Regions from separate parts of the Superficieibacter sp. HKU1 genome, predicted to be linked through region 1. Evidence: predicted binding sites of a transcription regulator. Region 1 holds the regulator's gene; the other holds the start of a gene.

What was found. Region 1 encodes Fur, which represses iron uptake genes when iron is present. Its sites were predicted from a motif close to ATAATAATGAGAACNACTATCAA; they were not measured.
Region 2: the regulator Fur is predicted to act here: its motif matches at 6,900-6,922, upstream of exbB (tol-pal system-associated acyl-CoA thioesterase).

What each region holds. Positions count from the first base shown of each region.
Region 1 covers NZ_CP119754.1:1,557,194-1,567,927, forward strand. Annotated here, with positions in the region: gene chiP (chitoporin) at 1-236, shown strand, start outside; gene P0H77_RS07495 (helix-turn-helix domain-containing protein) at 284-895, opposite strand; gene fur (ferric iron uptake transcriptional regulator) at 1,052-1,504, opposite strand; gene fldA (flavodoxin FldA) at 1,793-2,323, opposite strand; gene ybfE (LexA regulated protein) at 2,474-2,767, opposite strand; gene ybfF (esterase) at 2,897-3,667, opposite strand; gene seqA (replication initiation negative regulator SeqA) at 3,849-4,391, shown strand; gene pgm (phosphoglucomutase (alpha-D-glucose-1,6-bisphosphate-dependent)) at 4,416-6,056, shown strand; gene potE (putrescine-ornithine antiporter) at 6,345-7,658, opposite strand; gene speF (ornithine decarboxylase SpeF) at 7,655-9,853, opposite strand; gene speFL (leader peptide SpeFL) at 10,108-10,212, opposite strand; gene kdpE (two-component system response regulator KdpE) at 10,471-10,734, opposite strand, start outside.
Region 2 covers NZ_CP119754.1:3,979,423-3,990,156, reverse strand. Annotated here, with positions in the region: gene P0H77_RS18955 (DUF3828 domain-containing protein) at 1-669, opposite strand, end outside; gene P0H77_RS18950 (hypothetical protein) at 666-968, opposite strand; gene P0H77_RS18945 (carboxypeptidase-like regulatory domain-containing protein) at 1,119-1,571, shown strand; gene dkgA (2,5-didehydrogluconate reductase DkgA) at 1,556-2,383, opposite strand; gene yqhD (alcohol dehydrogenase) at 2,485-3,648, opposite strand; gene P0H77_RS18930 (AraC family transcriptional regulator) at 3,822-4,721, shown strand; gene yghB (DedA family general envelope maintenance protein YghB) at 4,754-5,413, opposite strand; gene metC (cystathionine beta-lyase) at 5,546-6,733, opposite strand; gene exbB (tol-pal system-associated acyl-CoA thioesterase) at 6,984-7,718, shown strand; gene exbD (TonB system transport protein ExbD) at 7,725-8,150, shown strand; gene P0H77_RS18905 (SDR family oxidoreductase) at 8,312-9,208, opposite strand; gene P0H77_RS18900 (cytoplasmic protein) at 9,297-9,770, opposite strand; gene P0H77_RS18895 (hypothetical protein) at 9,751-10,155, opposite strand; gene P0H77_RS18890 (RNA helicase) at 10,256-10,734, shown strand, end outside.

The DNA of each region.
Region 1 (10,734 bases):
AGCTCAACCCGGACGCTTATTATGACAAAGACAGAACCATTGAAGAGTCTTCATACAGTCTGGATGCGGTTTATACCCTTCAGGATGGCCGGGCGAAAGGAACGATGTTTAAACTTCACTTCACCGAGTATGACAACCACTCTGACATCCCGAGTTACGGTGGCGGATACGGCAACATCTTCCAGGATGAGCGCGATGTGAAATTTATGGTTATCGCGCCATTTACTATCTTCTGATGCAGACAGCCGTCTTCCAACCCGGCCGCGCAAGCGAGCCGGGTTTTTTAACGAATATCAGGAAGATAGTTGATTCGAATAAGCTTGCCTTTATTAATTTCAATCGCGTTTTGCTGGCGCAAAAAGGCCATTGATTTCATGACGATACTCCGCGATAAGTTCGTCGACTTAACCACGAAATCGGCCACATTCGTACCGGCGCGGATCGTTGGTTCAAGCCGATCAAGAAGCAAAATTGCCCCCTGGACCGTCACCAGACTATTGTAACCAAACAGCCATTCTTCCCGCTGGTATTGCCACGTAATCTGCGTCAGCAAGAGGGTATACATCTGCTGGTGGGCCTGCTGCTGCGCAATCTGAGTAAAGAAAGCATCATGGCTGACCAGTTGATAGTCACAATCACTCTCTGCGCGAATGGTGACAAACTGTTGCGCCGTACCGGGCAGGATCAGACCGACGATGCCGGGAGCCTGTGAGCGGGTCATCAGCAGCTCATCACGGCGGCGCAACAGCGAATAATCACCGTAATAGATCAAACAAATCTTATCTGTCTGAAAGGTCAGGTGGTTGTAACGCGGTAAACGACGTTTGTTAGCGCCATCATCGAAAATAGTCAGAATATGGGCAAGCGCCTTCTGGTGGGGGGCGTATTGCGGCATGACGCGATCCTTGTCAACTTCATGGTCTACAGGCGTAACGCCTGAAAGCGGGCATACTAGCCAACCGCAGATATAAAAAGTATTGATGAAATCTGAATATACGGGCAGGGCGGGGAATAAAAAAAAGCCAGCCGGGGAGGCTGGCTTGTGATGCGGTTACTTGCTCACGCCTTCATGGGCGTTATCGTCTTCACGGCAGTCGCCTTCAGCGCAATGACCATACAGATAAAGGCTATGGTTAGTGAGACGAATACCGTGTTTAGCGGCTATCTCACGCTGACGGGACTCAATTGAGTCATCGCTGAACTCAATCACTTTGCCGCAGTCGAGGCAAATCAGGTGATCGTGGTGATGCTGCTGGGTCAGTTCGAAAACGGACTTTCCGCCCTCAAAATTGTGGCGGGTAACAATGCCAGCATCGTCAAACTGGTTCAGAACGCGGTAGACGGTGGCGAGGCCAATCTCTTCGCCCATGTCAATGAGGCGTTTGTATAAATCTTCCGCGCTGACATGATGATTGTCAGGTCCCTGAAGCACTTCCAGGATTTTCAACCGGGGAAGCGTGACTTTCAGGCCTGCTTTCTTTAATGCGGTATTATTGTCAGTCATGCGGAATCTGTCCTGTTGCTATAAGATTCACTCCCCACAGGGAAGTATTTACAGAGAGTGCATCGCTCATAATGCCTCTCATTATAGAACTGCCATGCCTGATTGAAAACTGCAAGTATCAGACAAAGTTAGCGTTTAAAGCGAGGGCGGCCCGTAAAACGGTGCTGACCTCGTTAAATCAGTGGCTATTGTACAGATGTGTACTGAAAAGTTAAAAAATTGTAGCAATTATTTTGATTGCTTATATCTATCAGTATGACGCCACCGGAAGGTCGCGTCATATCAGCATCAGGCGTTGATGATATCGCTCAGGTGCAGTTCGTCAGAGATCTGCTTCACCCACTGCTCTACGCGCTCTGCGGTCAGTTCAGGCTGACGGTCTTCGTCAATGGCCAGGCCGACAAAGTGATCGTCATCAACCAGGCCTTTTGACGCTTCAAAGTGATAACCTGCCGTTGGCCAGTGACCCACAATCGTTGCGCCGCGCGGTTCAATGATATCGCGAATGGTGCCTAACGCATCACAGAAGTACTCGGCATAATCTTCCTGATCGCCGCAGCCAAACAGTGCTACCAGCTTACCGTTGAAGTCTACCTCTTCCAGGGTCGGAAAGAAGTCGTCCCAGTCACATTGTGCTTCACCGTAGTACCAGGTAGGGATGCCCAGCAGCAGAATATCGTAGCCCGCGAGATCTTCTTTGCTGCTTTTGGCAATGTCATGCACATCGGCGACATCCTTACCTAGCTGCTTTTGAATCATCTTCGCGATATTTTCGGTGTTGCCGGTATCGCTGCCGAAAAAGATGCCTGTGATTGCCATGAGTAAAATAACCTCTTGATACTTATTGATATGGTGGTGACGTATTGCACACGGATAAGGGCAATCATAGCAGAACAGAGAAGTACGCGGAAATAGCAATCACGTCCGACTGCACTCTCTGCTACATGAAAAGGGATTTAAGGCGCTTTTTCAGACAATGTCCTGCCCGTGCAACAGCGCAAGCTGGCTCAGCAGGATCTCTTCAATAAGCTCGCTGCGGCTGATTTGCCGCGCCTCCGCCAGCTCGTTCAGGGCATCAACCGCGTCAGCGTTCAGCTTCAGTTCCACACGCTTCAGGCCGCGTACTTTATCGCGTTTCAACTGATTGCGCTTGTTGATACGTAGCTGTTCATCACGCGCAAGGGGATTGGTTTTGGGTCTTCCCGGGCGACGCTCATTCGCGAACAGATCTATTGTCGTACGGTCCGTTTGTTCTTTTGCCATGATTAAGAGTGACTTCGGGGAAACAAGCAGCCGGGCCATTGCCCGGTTGGGTAGCGCGCCATCATACATTAGTGCAGGAAGCACGCCAACGCCCGCGGGCAATCTGGCGTGCGGACGTTGGATTTTTAATCAGGCGCGGTCGCCCAGATAGCGACGGATTGCGCGCAACACCGCCTCCGGTTTTTCCGCATGCACCCAGTGGCCCGCTCCGGCAATCACATGCGCCTTCGCCTGCGGAAATTGTGCCAGCAGCGGCTCACGGTACGCCTCGCTGACATATGGAGAATTGCCGCCGGGAATAAACAGCGCCGGCTGATCCCACGCCGGGACCGTCTCCCAGCCAACAATGTGCGGATATTGCTCCCACAGCACCGGCACATTAAAACGCCATTCACCGTCGACAAAGGATTTCAGCAAAAACTGGATCACGCCTTCTTCACTCAGGTGTTCACGCATCACCGCAGCCGCCTGTTGCCGGGTGGTGCTGCCCGCATCGGTGACGGCATTAATCGCGGCAAAGATTTCATCGTGGCGACGCACGGCGTAATCGACCGGGGCAATATCAATGGCGACAAGCCCGTCAATCCGCTCTGCCGCCAGCGCGGTCAGGGCCATGACCGCCTTACCGCCCATGGAGTGACCGATAAAAGTGGCTTTCTCAATCCCGTGTTCATCCAGCGTATCCACAAGATCCTGCGCCATCGCGGAATAAGTCATCTCCGGATCGCGGGGCGAGAGACCATGGTTACGCATGTCTACCTGGAGGATGTCGTAATCGCTGACCAGATCGCGGGCAAGAATGCCCAGATTATCGAGGCTGCCGAACAGTCCGTGAACCAGTACGATCGGTGAAGCGTCAGACGATTGTTGTGCAGATTGCGTGCGGGTATTTAATTTCATAGCAAAGATCTTTTTTTCGCTCTGGCAGGTTAAGGTATTATGGTGAACATTCTGCCGCGGGGCTGCAAGCTTTCAGAAGTTTCCGGACTTTTGCGGTCATCCAGGCTTGACGCTATCCGCAGTTGAGATTTGCCCTTATAATCTCAATAACTTGTACTCAAAAATATCGTACTGGATCAAGATGAAAACGATCGAAGTTGATGATGAGCTCTATCGCTATATTGCCAGCCACACCCAGCACATTGGTGAGAGCGCGTCCGACATTTTACGGCGCATACTGAAATTTTCTGCCGCATCACAGCCTGTCACGCCGGTAAATAAAGCGGTGAGTGCACCCGCCCCGGTGGTTGAAAAAAAACCGGTTAACACCCCTAAAGATAACGTCCGCGCGATGCGTGAGCTACTGTTGTCTGATGAATATGCCGAACAGCGCAAGGCGGTAAACCGCTTCATGCTGATCCTGTCTACACTTTATTCACTGGATAACACGGCGTTTGCCGAAGCCACCGAGTCACTGCACGGGCGTACCCGCGTGTACTTTGCGGCTGACGAGCAAACGCTGTTACAAAGCGGTAATCAGACTAAACCGAAACAGGTGCCGGATACCCCCTACTGGGTGATTACTAATACCAATACCGGCCGTAAATGCGGCATGATTGAACATATCATGCAATCAATGCAGTTCCCGGCGGAACTGATTGAGAAGGTTTGCGGCACTATTTAACCCTTGCATCAAAAGGATCAGGCAATGGCAGTTCACAATCGTGCGGGGCAGCCTGCACAACAACGTGATTTGATCAACGTCGCGCAGCTGACGTCTCAGTATTATGTCCTGAAACCGGAAGCGGGCAACCCGGAACACGCCGTGAAGTTCGGCACTTCCGGCCACCGCGGTAGCGCAGCTCGTCAAAGCTTTAATGAACCTCACATTCTGGCAATTGCGCAGGCGATTGCCGAAGAGCGTGCGAAAAACGGCATTACCGGTCCTTGCTACGTTGGCAAAGATACCCACGCGCTGTCGGAACCGGCATTTATTTCCGTTGTGGAAGTGCTTGCGGCGAACGGCGTGGACATGATTGTCCAGGAAAACAACGGCTTTACGCCGACGCCTGCGGTTTCAAACGCTATTCTGGTGCACAACAAAAAAGGCGGCGCACAGGCTGACGGCATTGTCATTACGCCGTCGCACAACCCACCGGAAGATGGCGGTATCAAATATAACCCGCCAAACGGTGGCCCGGCCGATACTAACGTCACTAAAGTCGTGGAAGATCGTGCTAACGCGCTGCTGGCTGATGGTCTGAAAGGCGTCAAGCGCCTGGCACTGAATGACGCGCTGGCCTCCGGTCACGTCAAAGAGCAGGATCTGGTGCAGCCGTTCATCGAAGGGCTGGCTGAAATCGTCGATATGGCGGCAATCCAGAAAGCGGGCCTGACGTTGGGTGTCGATCCGCTGGGGGGGTCCGGCATTGAATACTGGAAACGCATCGCTGACTATTACAAGCTCAACCTGACCATCGTAAACGATCATGTCGACCAGACGTTCCGCTTTATGCATCTGGATAAAGACGAAGTGATCCGCATGGACTGCTCTTCTGAATCCGCGATGGCAGGGCTGCTGGCGCTACGGGATAAATTCGATCTGGCGTTTGCTAACGACCCGGATTATGACCGCCACGGTATTGTGACCCCGGCCGGTCTGATGAATCCGAATCACTATCTGGCGGTGGCGATCAACTACCTGTTCCAGCATCGCCCCCAGTGGGGCAAAGACGTTGCGGTGGGTAAAACCCTCGTTTCATCAGCAATGATTGACCGCGTGGTAAACGATCTGGGCCGTAAGCTGGTGGAAGTGCCGGTTGGCTTCAAATGGTTTGTTGACGGTCTGTTCGACGGCAGCTTCGGCTTCGGTGGTGAAGAGAGCGCAGGGGCTTCGTTCCTGCGTTTCGACGGCACTCCGTGGTCAACAGACAAAGACGGCATCATTATGTGCCTGCTGGCGGCAGAAATTACCGCCGTTACCGGGAAAAACCCGCAGCAGCATTATGACGAACTGGCGGCACGCTTTGGTGCGCCAAGCTACAACCGTCTGGGCGCGAGCGCCACGTCAGCACAGAAAGCCGCGCTGTCTAAACTCTCTCCGGAGATGGTCAGCGCCGACACTCTGGCAGGCGATCCTATCACCGCGCGTTTAACCGCGGCACCGGGCAATGGCGCAGCGATTGGTGGGCTGAAGGTGATGACCGACAACGGCTGGTTCGCCGCCCGTCCGTCAGGTACCGAAGACGCATACAAAATCTACTGTGAAAGCTTCCTGGGTGAAGAACACCGTAAGCGCATTGAAAAAGAAGCCGTAGAGATTGTCAGCGAAGTGCTGAAGAACGCCTGAGAGTAGTATTTACCGTAACGCCTCCTTCGGGAGGCGTTTTGCGTTATGGCAACCGTCCGTGGATATCGGGAACCATTCAGACGGCGTACAAACGTTTTACTGTAGAATAATGCCTGGCGGCGCTTCGCTTGCACAGGCCTGCGGGTTGCATATAAGTTGTTAATATTGTTGATTTTCGTAGGCCGGGTAAGGCGAAGCCGCCACCCGGCAAAACGACGCATACACTCGCAAAACCAGGTTTTTCACCAACCGTAAAGGCTCCCGCAGGAGCCTTTCCTCTTTATCCCCTTACCCGTGCTTATTCTTCAGTTCAAACCTCGGCGACACCAGCCCGTACAGCGTCCAGCCCATAAAGGTGACCATCGCGCCGTACAGCATCGCTTCCTCCCCCGAGGAGTAGAGCGCGTAAAAGCTATACACCGCGCCGATAAATGCCACCACGTTTGCCGCCTTTGCCTTGCGCGGATCGACTTTCGCGACCTTCTGAATGATCACCAGCGCCGCCATCGACAGGATATACGGGATGATATTGGTCACCACCGCCAGATTGACCAGCACATTAAACTGACTGTTCAGCGACGGGCTGATGGTCATCAGCGAAAGCCCACTCTGGAAGATGACAATTGCCAGCATCCCCTGAACCGGCGCGTCGGCCTTGCTCAGGCGCGAGAAAATTTTCGGGAAATAGCCTTCGTCAGCGGACGATTTAAACACCTGGGCGATGGTAAACTGCCAGCCGAGCAGGGAGCCGCAGCAGGACATCACCATCAGCCCCATGATGATTTTACCGACGCCAGGCGTAAACATCTGCGCAAACGCCACGCCGAACGGGGCGGTGGAGTGGGCGAGATCCATATTCGGTACAATTCCGGCAATCACGTTGGTCGAAACGATATAAATCACCGCCGCGCCAAGCGTACCGCCGAGCACGGCAATGGGCACGTTTCGCTCCGGATTTTCCACCACGTCGGTATTCGCACAGGCCGACTCCAGGCCGAGAAATGCCCACAGCGTCATGGCGATGGAAGAACCCACCGCGCTAAAGAACGGCACGTTATGCGGATTCCACGACGCCGCGTACAGTGACGGGCTGAACCAGAACCAGCCAATCAGGCACAACCCCACCACCGGGATGATCACCCCCCAGACGGTGATGCTACTGATCTGCCCGGTGATGCGCGCGCCGCCGAAATTGGCTACCGTACAAATCCACAGCACGCCGATGGTCGTGAGACCAATCTGCACCGGGCTGAGGGATAATCCCAGCAGCTCAGTACCGTAACCTACCGCCGAAATGGCAATCGCAACGTTGGCAATCAGCAGCGACACGCCGTAGGTGTAGTTAGCCATAAAGTTGCCGGACTTGCCGAAGGCATACTCGGCATAGCCGCCCATCCCGCCGGATTTACGGCTGAACATCCCGCATTTGGCGAAGGCCCACGCCAGTGCCATGGAGCCGACGGCGGTAACCAGCCAGGAGATAATCGAAATGGTGCCCACCTCGGCCAGTTTGGTTGGCAGCATAATGATCCCGGAACCCATCATGTTAACCATCGTCAAAATGGTGAGCTGGACCACGCCCATTTTATTGGACTTGCTCATAATTGCTCTCCTTTCAGCAGAGTGGCGGAGGTTTTCTCCGGCGTAATGACGTTGCACCATACCTGTTTGCGGCCATCCTGCTCCTGGATATAGACGCCCTGTAATTCCGGCGCGAAACCCGGCAGAAGATTAATGCCTTCCTCAAGCGCGCTAAAATAACGCAGCACCGCGCCGCCCCAAATTTCCCCCGGCACGACGCACAGTACGCCCGGCGGGTAAGGGAGCGCGCCTTCTGCCGCAATGCGACCTTCAGCATCCTGTAAGCGCACCAGTTCCACCTGACCGCGAAGATACGCGTAATTGGCTTCCTGCGGATTCAGGCTGACGCGCGGGAAATGCGCCTTGCGGAACATCTCTTTTTGCAGTTGCTTCACATTATGCCGGGCGTAGAGGTCATGCATTTCCTGGCAAAGCTGGCGCAGAGAATAATCCGCGTAGCGATCCTGATACTGACGATACAGCGACGGCAACACGTCGCGTAACGGCGCGTCGGTCTCCAGCAATTTTTCAAAGCGCACTAACAACGCTACCAGCTGTTGCAGCTTGGCCATGTCCTCCGCCGGGGTCAGCAGGAACAAAATGGAGTTGAGATCGCATTTTTCCGGCACAACGCCATTTTCACGCAGGAAGTTGGCGAGGATCGTCGCGGGTACGCCGAAAGCGTCATACTCTCCGCTGGCGGTATTAATGCCAGGCGTGGTCAGCAGCAGTTTGCAGGGATCGACAAAATATTGATGATCGGCGTAGCCCTCAAAGGCGTGCCAGTGTTCGCCCGGCACAAAGTGGAAGAAACGCAGGTCGCAGGCAATATCGGCGGTCGGCCAGTGTTGCCACGCTTTCCCATCCACCTGTTCAGGCACGAACGGACGAATGTGCTGACAGTTTTCGAGGATCAGCTTGCGCGCGTCGATCCCCTGAGTTACGCAGTCCATCCACATATTTCGTCCGCACTGGCCCTCGTGCATTTGCGCATTAATGTCCAGGGCGGCAAAGAGTGGATAAAACGGGCTGGTGGAGGCGTGCATCATAAAAGCGTTATTCAGGCGTTTGTGCGGAACGTAGCGCGGCTGGCCTTTAATGTGGCGGTCCTTTTTATGGATTTGTGACGTCTGCGAGAAACCGGCCTGCTGTTTATGCACCGATTGGGTCACCAGTATACCCGGATCGTTTTCATTCAGCTCCAGCAGCAGCGGCGAGCAGTCCGCCATCATCGGGATAAATTGCTCATACCCGACCCACGCGGAATCGAACAGGATGTAGTCGCAAAGATGACCAATCTTATCCACCACCTGACGGGCGTTATAAATGGTGCCGTCGTAGGTGCCCAACTGGATCACCGCCAGGCGGAACGGTCGCGCGTCGCGGGCGCGCTGCGGCGCGACGTCGGCGATCAGCTCGCGCAGATAGCGTTCTTCAAAACAGTGGGCATCAATGCCGCCGATAAAGCCATACGGATTACGGGCGGTTTCGAGATACACCGGCGTTGCGCCCGCCTGCAACAGGGCACCATGATGGTTCGATTTATGGTTATTGCGGTCGAACAGCACCAAATCCCCCGGCGTTAATAACGCATTCAGCACCACTTTGTTGGCCGATGAGGTACCGTTGAGGACGAAATAGGTTTTATCGGCGTTATAGACGCTGGCCGCGTGCTGTTGCGCCGTGCAGGGTGCGCCTTCGTGGATCAATAAATCGCCCATCGCCACATCGGCATTACAGAGATCCGCGCGGAACAGCGTTTCGCCAAAGAACTCGACAAACTGATTGCCCGCCGGATGGCGACGGAAAAATTCACCGCCCTGATGACCGGGGCAGTCAAAGGCGCTGTTACCCTGGTTAACGTAGTCTACCAGCGCACGGAAGAAGGGCGGACGCAGTTGCGTTTCATATTTTTGTGCGGCGGCTTCAAGCTGGCGACCGTAGTAATCATTGCGGGTTTCATCGTATTCAAATACGCCCTGAATGCGTGCCAGATATTCTGCCGGCACTCGTTGATCGTTATTTATGGCAATAAACACCGGCAGGTGATAACCGGTAGCGTCGATCTCATCAAGTTTGCCCGCTTCTACGTCGTCGATGGTTAAGACAACGGCGGCAACATTAATAAAATGGGTTTCAGCGGTACTGACAATATCGCGCTGAGTACAAAAACAGTCAGGGCAGGCACGGCTAACGGCAATTTTTAATTGAGACATAATAAACTCTTTATTTTAGATAATAGTGTTCCTTCAATTTCCTGAGCAGGAAATTGATCGAGCCGGAAAAAAAGCAACAGGTACTCGCTGATGAAATATCAGTTATATGCTTTTTTAAGATGACATAAACCCTGCCAGTCCGGGGGCTGGCAATGCAGGATTCAGGTAAGGCGAGCGCTGTCTGCTACAGGTAACATCCTGTATTACAGAGATTTCAGGAACGTTGCTATGCTGAAGCGCCCGAGGTCAGAAGACTATCGGGCGTTAAAGAAATGAAAGTCAAAACTATTGCGGTGGGCAAACATCATAATATGTGTTGTCCGCCTGATATGTGGCATAATTCGGCTATTGTTTTCCATATTCATCACCATTCATGAGTCAATTGAAGGTATGCTCATTTTATCCAGAAAAGCACCTTTAACTGTGAAGCTGATCACCAAAAAACGATCTATACAGAAATAATTATCCATAATTTATGCATACTGGCGGTCAGGTGCTGTTTATGTAAATGAATTGTGAATAACAAGTAATGGCCTTTATTTTAATGAGTTTTATCCCGGGCAATATAATTGTCCGGAGATAAAAGAGGTAAATAACAGGAAGGAATGAATAGTTATTCAAAACATAAAGCGATAGCCGATTCCCGTTTCCGTTAATAAATGGCGGGGGCGGGCCGGATCGACCTCTAATTTCTGGCGTAAATGTCCCATATAAATGCGTAAATAGTGACTATGTTCAACGGCGTTAGGTCCCCACACCTGGTTTAACAGTTGACGCTGGGTTAATACTTTTCCGGCATTATTGAGCAATACCGCCAGCAGGCGAAATTCAATCGGCGTCAGATGAACGTCTTCGCCGTCACGTAAAATTCGCCGTGCGGC
Region 2 (10,734 bases), 2.4 Mb from region 1:
AAGGATCCCTTTCTGGGCAGCCCACTCTTCGCGGCTATAAAAGGACGCCTGATAATACTCTTCTACCGCCTGCCGATACTGCTGCGATACGGCCCAAGTCCACGGCCAGGAATAATCATTCAGATGATTGAAAAGCGCATAAACAAAATCCTCCGGCTGCGCTTTTTGGAGCGATGCCAGTTTTGCGAGCATGCTCTGATTCGCCCTGTTGATATTCTGATAAACACCGCCATATTTGCCGCGAATATCATCAATTAACCAGCGGTCATTTTCCGCGACTAGCATGAGCGTCTGCGTCACACGCTCATCACTGTCCGCAAAAGGGCGAAAACGTACGACGGCATTCACATGCGTTTCATCGACGGGCTTTATCGCCACGCTTTCCAGTACCAGATTCTCATAATCCTGGCATTCACATAAGGGATCGCTATCCGGCCAGTTTGCATCGCCTCGTAAAGTTAGCTGGTGGTTAAGCGCCACGGCATTTTGCATACGCGTGGAAATAATCGCTTTTTCACCGATATTGCCAAAGTAAGGAGGGGGCGATGCAGAATCCTGACCGTAAGCCTGATAAAGCTGCCTGACGGTTTGCTCCGGCGAGAGAGGCGGCGTTTGCGCCAGTACACAGGCGCTGAAAATGAGGCACAGCAAGAGAAGGAGAGGTCTCATTGTGTTTTCTTCCCGGCCTTGAGTTTCACGGCTTCCGCTTGCCATTGCTGGCTGTTACGGTCGCGAACCAGCGTTAATCCCAGCAGTCGTTGGGCATCGACGCGTGCTTTATTAAGTGATAGCTGCATCAGAACATGAACGCGCCCGCCGTTGAGCGGCGTGGAATCGAGCATTTCACCGGCGATAAAGTCTTTATCCTGACAGCGGCAAAGCAGATTAGTGTTGAGCCACGGACTTACGCCGCCAGGCGTGAGCTCCTGATTAAGCAGTAAATCTCTGCGTAGCCGCCAGTTTTTCACGCGCCATTCCTTGTCGTTAAGATCCTGTGCGCTAGCGTAACCATGGGACCGGGCGGAGGGGAATGAATGATTTCTGAAAAGCGCACGACTCATTGACTTAACAACTGAAACGGTAGTCAATAAAGAGGGATTAATGACGCGAGAAAAAGGATGCAAAAACGATTTTGTCTGGGCCTTGTGTTAGTCGCCCTGCTGCAAAGCGGGTGCGTAACGCACTATCAATCTCAGCCGAGGGTGGAAGGTCAACTGCTGGATAGTCGCGGACAGCCGCTGGCGGGGGCGAGCGTGACGTATTCGAGCAATGCCGGAGAGACAAGCGCCGTGTCTGACAACAACGGACGTTTTTCATTTCCTGCGAAGCATAAATGGGTTTTTTTCCTGCCATTAGGGCCGATGGACTGGGTACATCGTGCGGGGCTGCACTTTCAGACGGCAACGCAGCAGTATGACTATCTTGCCGCAGGCCGATTAGGCAATGCGCATGAGCTGGACGGGGTGGAAATTGGCGTTATCTGCCAGTTGCCGGCGGCGAGTGAAACGCCGCCGGAAGTGTGTCATCGGGTTGATATCAATAAGGTGACGGGCAATCAGCCGCCGAACTGATCCGGATCCGGTCCCAGACGTTTACCCTGATCCAGTTTAGCGATTTCGCCCAGCTCGTCTTTGTCGAGACGGAAGTCCCAGACGTTGAAGTTCTCCACGATACGTGATGGCGTGACCGATTTCGGGATCACCACCAGGCCGTTATCAAGGTGCCAGCGGATCACGATCTGCGCCGGGGTCTTGCCGTATTTATCGGCAAGCTGACGGATCACTTTCTGATCGAATACGCCGTCGCCGCCCTGGGCCAGCGGGCTCCAGGACTCGGTCTGGATTTTGTGCGTGGCGTTCCACGCATGAAGCTGGCGCTGCTGGAGCAGCGGATGCAGTTCGATCTGGTTGATCACCGGCGTAACGCCCGTTTCATCAATCAGCCGTTGCAGATGGTTGATCTGAAAGTTGCAGACGCCGATGCTTTTTACCAGCCCCTGTTTTTGCAGATCGATCATCCCTTCCCACGCCTGGACATAGCGATCGATAGCCGGAACCGGCCAGTGCATCAGGTACAGATCCACATGATCGAGCTGTAGCTTGTCGAGACTTTCCTGCAAGGCTTCGGCAGGACGCTTCTGATCGTCATTCCACAGTTTCGTGGTAACGAAAATTTCATCACGTGGAACGCCCGCGCTCTGTAACGCTTTCCCTACACCGTCTTCATTTTTGTACGCGGCAGCGGTATCAATTGAGCGATAGCCCACTTCCAGCGCTTTATGAATGGCCTGGACTACCTCGTCATTGCCTGCTTTCCACACGCCGAGACCCAGTTGTGGCATTACGTTGCCGTCCTGAAGTTTGATTACGCCTGGATGTGTCATGCATTCCTCCTTATTGGAAACTCGCCGGAGCGATCCCGGCGAAGTTGTGTGCATTAAGTCTGGACGAAAAAGTCAAAAACGAAAGTCGGAAGACAAAATGCTTAGCGCGCCGCTTCGTAAATACGACGGCTCACGTCGAGAGTAATATCGCCGTGTTCGCCCAGCGCGGTCATGCCGTGCTCTTCCAGTTTTGCCAGCAGTGCGGGGATGCTGCTGCCGTCCAGACCGTAGCCGGAAAGGCGGGTCGGCACGCCGAGCTGCTCGAAGAAGTTGCGGGTGGCGGCGATAGCGGCATCAATGCGCTCGTCTTCGCTGCCGTCGGTGATGTTCCAGACGCGCTCGGCATATTGCAGCAGCTTGCCGCGTTTGGCGTCGCGTTTTTCATTCCACAGCGCAGGCAGAACGACCGCCAGGGTTTGCGCGTGATCGAGGCCGTGCATCGCGGTTAGCTCATGGCCGAGCATATGGGTGGCCCAGTCCTGCGGCACGCCTGCGCCAATCAGACCGTTCAGCGCCTGGGTCGCCGCCCACATCACGTTAGCGCGCACGTCGTAGTTTTCCGGCTCCTGAAGCGCTTTCGGGCCATCTTCCACCAGCGTCAGCAGAATGCCTTCGGCAAAGCGGTCCTGAATTTTCGCGTTCACCGGATAGGTGATGTACTGCTCAACGGTATGCACAAAGGCATCAACGACGCCGTTGGCGACCTGACGCGGCGGCAGGGTATAGGTGTAAACCGGATCGAGTACCGCGAAGACCGGCTGAACGAACGGCGAATGGAATGCCTGTTTGTCGCCGGTAGTTTTACGGGAAATGACCGCGCCTTTATTGGACTCGGAACCGGTAGCCGGCAGGGTCAGTACGGAGCCCATTGGAATCGCGCTGCGAATATCGCTGCCGCTGGTTTGCAGAATGTGCCACGGATCGACACCGTCCGCGTAGTGTGCGGCAGCGGCGATGAATTTCGTGCCGTCAAGCACGGAACCGCCGCCGACCGCCAGCAAAAAGGTAATGTTCTCGTCGCGGGCGATTTTCACCGCGTTCATCAGCGTTTCGTAAGACGGGTTAGGCTCAATACCACCGAATTCACGCACGTCCAGCCCGGCCAGCGCGCTGTGAACCTGGTCGAGTACGCCGGTTTTTTTAACGCTGCCGCCGCCGTAGGTGATGAGGACGCGGGCATCAGATGGGATTTGATCGCGCAGGTCGGCAATCGCGCCGTTACCAAACAGAATGCGGGTGGGGGTATGCAGAGTAAAATTATTCATTGCTCGTTCCCTTAAGTAGGTAAAAAAACTAAGGCTTTCATTGTGGTCTTGTGATAGCGAGCTCTCAATGCATATTCCTGCCGTTCTCTTGCCCATTTCTCCATAGTGCTGGAGAAAGGCGTTAAATACGGGCAGACTAAACGGGTGAAATTGCGCCCCGGAGGTGACCGATTATGAACCGTCAGGAAATCTGTCAGCAGCTTACCGAAAAAATTAACCTGCTCAGAGATAACGAAAAATCGCTCAGCGCGCTGCTGCCGGACGTACGTCTGCTCTACGGTACGCAGCCCGGCACCCGCACGCCGGTGATGTACCAGCCGGGGATCGTATTTCTCTTTTCCGGCCATAAAATTGGCTATATCAATGAACGCGTATTTCGTTATGACGCCAATGAATATCTGCTGCTCACCGTCCCGCTGCCATTTGAATGCGAGACGTACGCTACGCCGGACATCCCGCTGGCCGGGATCCGCCTGAACGTTGATATATTACAGTTGCAGGAACTGCTGATGGACATTGGCGAGGACGAACGCTTCCAGCCGGGCGAGTCGGCCAGCGGGATCAACTCATCGGTGTTGACGGATGAGATCCTGTGCGCCGCCGAGCGGCTGCTGGACGTGATGGAGCGTCCGCTGGATGCGCGTATTCTTGGCAGGCAGATAATCCGCGAAATTCTCTATCACGTGTTAACCGGCCCGCGCGGCGGGGCGCTGCTGGCGCTGGTCAGCCGTCAGACCCATTTCAGCCTGATTAGCCGGGTCTTAAAACGCATTGAAAGCCATTACACCGAGAGTCTGAGCGTCGATCAGCTGGCCGCCGAAGCGAATATGAGCGTCTCGGCGTTTCACCATAACTTCAAGTCGGTAACCAGCACCTCGCCGTTGCAATATCTGAAGTCGTACCGGCTGCATAAAGCGCGGATGCTGATGATCCATGACGGCATGAAGGCCAGTGCGGCGGCGATGCGGGTGGGCTATGAAAGCGCCTCGCAGTTCAGCCGCGAATTTAAACGCTATTTTGGCATGACGCCGGGAGAAGATGCGGCGCGGATCCGAATGATTCAGGGGATGTAGCCGGGCAGGTTCAGCCGCCCGGCGCGGGAGCGTCAGGCGTTACAGTATTTCTTTTTCACAACGAGGATAATGGTCCCCAGCAAGCCGGCGACCAGCAGGAAAATCGGCAGGATCATCAGAAAGGTCATCACCTGGTCCTCATGACGCTTCACAAACGGGATCATGCTTAGCGCATAGCCAAAACCGGTGACAACCAGCACCCATAGCAGGCCGCTCAACCAGTTAAAGAACTGAAAGCGACGGTTTGACAGACCGGAGATACCCGCCATCGTGGGCAGTAATGTTCTTATAAATGCCAGAAAGCGTCCGGCCAGCAGGGCCAGCAGGCCGTGGCGGTCGAACATGCAGGTGGCCCGCTGGTGATATTTATCAGGAAGCTGAGCCAGCCAGCCTTTTACCACGCGAGTGTTTCCCAGCCAGCGGCCCTGCGCGTAGCTTAGCCAGCAGCCAAGGCTTGCCGCCGTGGTCAGGATGGCAATGGTGGGAACAAAGCCCATTACGTCTCTGGCGATCAGCGCCCCGGCCAGCAGCAGCAGGCTGTCACCGGGTAAGAAAGAGGCGGGCAGCAGACCGTTTTCCAGAAACAAGGTGGCAAACATGACCAGATAGACGACACCAATAATGTGCGGATTCGCCAGGGCAGCAAAATCATGCTGCCAGAGCGCGGCGACGATATTATGAATAACAGCCATGAACTTTCCCGTAAAACAGCATCTATTCGACGATTCTATCCCTTATTGGTCCGGACGTTGTTGATCCCGGACGCAGCCTTGCAGACTTTTCCACTGTTGAGTTGCGAAAAGATGTGCATCCCGGCGCTATTATTACACGATCCGCATGAACCCCGCTGCTAAATCCGCAAGAAGATCGTCAACATTTTCCAGACCAATATGGACGCGGATAAGCGTGCCGTCAAAATCCACTTCGCCGTCGGGTCGAATAGCAGCGATATGCTCAGGTTGACTGGCGAGGATCAGCGATTCATAGCCACCCCAGGAATAGGCCATGCTGAATAACGTAAAGTTGTCGAGATACTCCGCCAGCTCCCGATCGTTCAGCCTTTTTCTAAGAACAAACGAGAACAGTCCGCTGCTGCCGGTGAAATCGCGCTTCCAGAACTCATGGCCTTTGCTGCCAGGCAGGGCGGGGTGATTGACCTGCGCCACCTGCGGGTGAATGGCAAGCCACTCGGCAATTTTCAGACTGCTTTCATGGTGCTGGCGCAGGCGCACGCCGAGGGTACGCAGGCCGCGGCTGGTCATATAGGCGGTGTCCGCATCGACCATTTGCCCCATCAGATAGGCGTTTTCGCGCAGTTGATCCCAACAGCGGGCATTGGCAACGGCAGTTCCTACCATGGCATCAGAATGGCCAATTAAATATTTGGTGCCCGCCTGGATGGAGATATCAATACCGAAATCGAGCGCCTTAAACAGAATGCCCGCCGCCCAGGTGTTGTCGATCATAATGACGGCATTCGGTGCCACGCGTCTGACCGCTTCGACGATAGCCGGAACGTCATGGACTTCCATGGTGATGGAGCCGGGGGATTCCAGAAACACGACTTTGGTATTGGGCTGCACGCTATCGGCAATCTGTGCGCCAATCAGCGGATCAAACCAGCTCGTCGTGACGCCCAGCTTGCCGAGGATTTTAGTGGCAAAATCCTGGGTCGGTTCATAGGCGGTATTGGTGATAAGAATATGGTCGCCCTGTTCAACAAAGGCGAGAATGGTATTAGCAACCGCCGCCGCGCCGCACGGAAACAGCGCGCACCCCGCGCCGCCTTCCAGTTCACACATCGCTTCCTGCAGCGAAAAATGGGTGAGCGTCCCGCGACGGCCATAGAAAAGTTCGCCTTTCGCCCGGTTGCGGGTGGCGTGTTTTTTCGCTTCCACAGTCTCAAATACCAGCGATGAGGCGCGCTGGATCACGCTGTTTACCGAACCCTGCGTATATTTTTTGCTGCGCCCCGCATTCACCAGGGCGGTATCAATATGCTTCTCTGCCATGTCGCTCAGCCTGTTTTTATCCATCTGGACGTCTAAATTAACACGATTACCGTATTATGCATCCGCCTGGCGGCATATTCAGAATAAAAATTTCCCTTAATTCAACAGACCACTTTTTTACTGCGTAAGCGCAAGGAAAATGAGCGGAATTTACGGCAATATGTAAATACTAATGAGAACTACTATCAATTCGACGTTGTTTTGATATTATTATGCTCAGATTTTGTGACTTGTGTCCTGGAGATTGAGAGTGGGTAATAATTTGATGCAGACGGATCTCTCCGTTCTGGGTATGTATCAACATGCCGACATCGTGGTTAAAATTGTGATGATTGGCCTGATCCTGGCATCGGTCGTCACCTGGGCTATTTTCTTCAGCAAAAGCGCGGAAATGCTGGCGCACAAGCGTCGTATCAAGCGTGAGCAGCAGCAGCTCGCTGAAGCCCGCTCTCTGGATCAGGCCAGCGAAATCGCCGCCTCCTTCCATAGCAGAAGTCTGAGCACTCGTCTGCTTTATGAAGCACAGAACGAGCTGGAACTTTCCGCAGGTTCATCCGATAACGAAGGCATTAAAGAGCGTACCGGATTCCGTCTGGAACGCCGCGTAGCGGCGTTTGGCCGTCATATGGGGCGCGGTAATGGCTATCTGGCTACTATCGGTGCGATCTCTCCGTTCGTCGGCCTGTTTGGTACGGTGTGGGGGATTATGAACAGCTTTATCGGCATCGCCCAGACCCAGACCACTAACCTGGCGGTAGTGGCACCGGGTATCGCGGAAGCGCTGCTGGCGACGGCAATCGGCCTGGTCGCGGCAATCCCGGCGGTGGTGATCTACAACATCTTCGCCCGCATGATCGGCAGCTATAAAGCGACGCTCGGCGATGTTGCCGCGCAGATCCTGCTGCTGCAGAGCCGCGACCTCGATCTGGATGCCAGCAACGCTGCGCAGCCGGTTCGTTCTACCCAGAAACTCCGTTTAGGTTAATGCAGCATGGCTTTGCATCTTAATGAAAATCTGGATGATAACGGCGAAATGCATGATATCAACGTCACGCCGTTTATCGACGTGATGTTGGTTCTGCTGATCATCTTCATGGTAGCGGCTCCGCTGGCTACCGTTGATGTGAAGGTGAATTTACCGGCATCGTCCAGTCAGCCGCAGCCACGTCCGGAAAAACCGATTTATCTGTCGGTAAAAGCGGATAACAGCATGTTTATCGGTAACGATCCGGTGACTGATGAGACGATGGTGAATGCGCTGAATACTCTCACCGAAGGGAAAAAAGACACCACCATTTTCTTCCGCGCGGATAAAACCGTGGATTATGAAACAATGATGAAGGTGATGGATACCCTGCATCAGGCGGGTTACCTGAAGATTGGTCTGGTAGGCGAAGAGGTGACGAAGGCAAAGTAAGTGCCTTTGTGCGGGTTCGGCAACCCTTGTCCGGCACCTGCTTCGTGATGTCCCCGGTGGCGCTGCGCTTACCGGGGCTACAATTTGGCTGTTTTAAAACGGGTTACGCGTGGCGTAGGCCCGGTAAGCGCAGCGCCACCGGGCAGGTCATCGCAGGGCCGTTACCCCAAATGTTCCCCACCGCAAACGCCGTGAACCTCAGCGGTCACATAACTTGACTCATGACTCGCCAGATAAACGTAAATCGGTGCCAGCTCCGCAGGCTGCCCGGCGCGCTTCATCGGCGTCTGCTGACCAAACTCGGGCAGTTTCTCCTGCGGCTGACCGCCGGAAATTTGCAGCGCGGTCCAGATTGGCCCTGGCGCCACCACATTCACCCGAATCCCTTTCTCCGCCACCTGCTTCGCCAGTCCACGGCTGTAATTGAGAATCGCGGCTTTAGTCGACGCATAATCCAGCAGATGCGGGCTGGGCTGATAAGCCTGAATTGACGAGGTGGTAATAATGCTCGCGCCCGCAGAAAGAAGCGGCAGGGCTTCCTGGGTGATCCAGAACAATGCAAAAACGTTCACCGCATAGGTTTTCTGGAACTGCTCGCTGGTCAGATCGGCAATCTCTTCAATAGCAACCTGCTTCCCCGCGACCAGCGCCAGCACATCCAGTCCACCCAGCGCTTCACGCGCTTTATGCACCAGCGAGCGGGCGAAGGTTTCATCACTCAGATCGCCCGGAATGAGCACCGCTTTGCGTCCCTCAGCTTCAATCAGCGCCTTAACATCCTGCGCATCTTCTTCTTCCGCAGGCAGATAGTTAATCGCCACGTCAGCGCCTTCACGCGCGTAAGCAATGGCGGCGGCGCGTCCGATGCCTGAATCGCCCCCGGTCACCAGTGCCTTACGATCTTTAAGACGCCCGCTGCCAACATAGCTTTTTTCGCCACAATCCGGTACAGGCGTCATTTTGGCCTGCACACCCGGTGAGGGCTGCTTCTGCTTCGGATATTCACCCGTATGATACTGGGTCGTGGGATCTTGTGGGGTAGTTTGATTCTTCGACATAAATACGCTCTCCATGATCGGTTACGGATGCGTTAAGCGTAGTCGTCCCCGATGACTTAAGAGAAATAATCAGGCTTTTCTGTACCCGTCAGACGGGATCGCCTGGTGAGTCTGCCGCAGGGGCAGGGGAAGATGGCGCTTCAGCCTCAAGAGGAACAATCCTGACATTCGACGTGCGGTAATTGCCGTCGGAGAGTTTACGCGTCAGGCCGAGCGTAGCGGTTTCACGGGCGCGTAAGTGCTGATAGCTGGCTTCAATGTGGTCAAAGATTTTCTCTTTCAGGTCCGGACGGCGGGCGATGATTTCATTAATCACCGCGCCATAAATTTCTTCTTTTACCTGGTAAGCGTAAATCTCGCGACGGTTTTGCCATTTCATCTTTACCAGCGCGGCGGGTATTGAAACCAGCGCTTTGGCCGTATTCTGGATGGTGGCATTTTTATCGCTAATGAGCACCGCAAGATTGTGCTTTAAGATAAGGTCATCGCTTTTTGTATCGTCTAAAGTCAAATAAACGTCTTTGCTATCATATTTTTTCACGTTATTCGTCCTCCAGATCATAAAACATAGGCGCGATTTTCTCGCGGGTAATCAAATTAAGCCAAATGTCATTACCGCTCTCATTAATTTCCAGCGTTTTATCTGCCAAAATTTGACTTAATTCCTGTGCTGAAAAGTCACCGTTGGCCTGTAACTCATTAAGGACATGGCAAAATGTCTCAATTTTGACAACGCGAAACAGTCGATCTTTTATATGGCGGTCGCGTTCTTCCAATAGCATATTTCTGGAAAAACCGTTACGACCGATTGAAGTTAATATGTCATTTTCAAGCTCAGCGAGGGTTCTTTTTCCCTGAGTTAAACTGGCACTATTTTCTGCTTCCTCACTCTCTTCCCCAGCCGCGGATGTGTGAAAGCGAGCCGGGATAAGGGTCTCGGGTATCATGTAAATTCCTTAACTTTCAACACCATGAGGAGCATTTTGCTGTGAGGCTCGTTGACAATAACATGGCGCACTTTTAAAATCAAAAAAAATGGAGCGCGCCATGAACAGTATTATTTATTTAGTGATTGCACTGCTATTGCTCACCGCTATTATTCTCTTACTGATGACAGAGTTCAATAAAAGACCGGTGGAAAATGAAGAAGAATCCCCCTTGCCGGTACCGGCAATGTCAAAACAGGAGGGGGAAGACCATTTTTCTGTACTGATGAACGCAATTACACCGGTATGGTACTGGCGGGTAAACCATGAATATATTGACTTTTTACACGCCACTATTAAGCGAATGGACGTCACACAAATTAAATCCACGCCGGGTTTATTTGATGCTCAGCGCCGCTGTAGCGATCTCAATTCAGCGGTTTATAAATATTACGATAATCTGAAACAGCGCTGTCAGAACGGTGAGAAAGTGCCGCGCACGGATTTGGACGTCGTCAACCTTCAGCAGTGCTTTCGTGAGTTTAGTATGGATGCTTATCCTACCCTGGTCGCGCTGGTCTGGCCGGAATACCAGCGGCC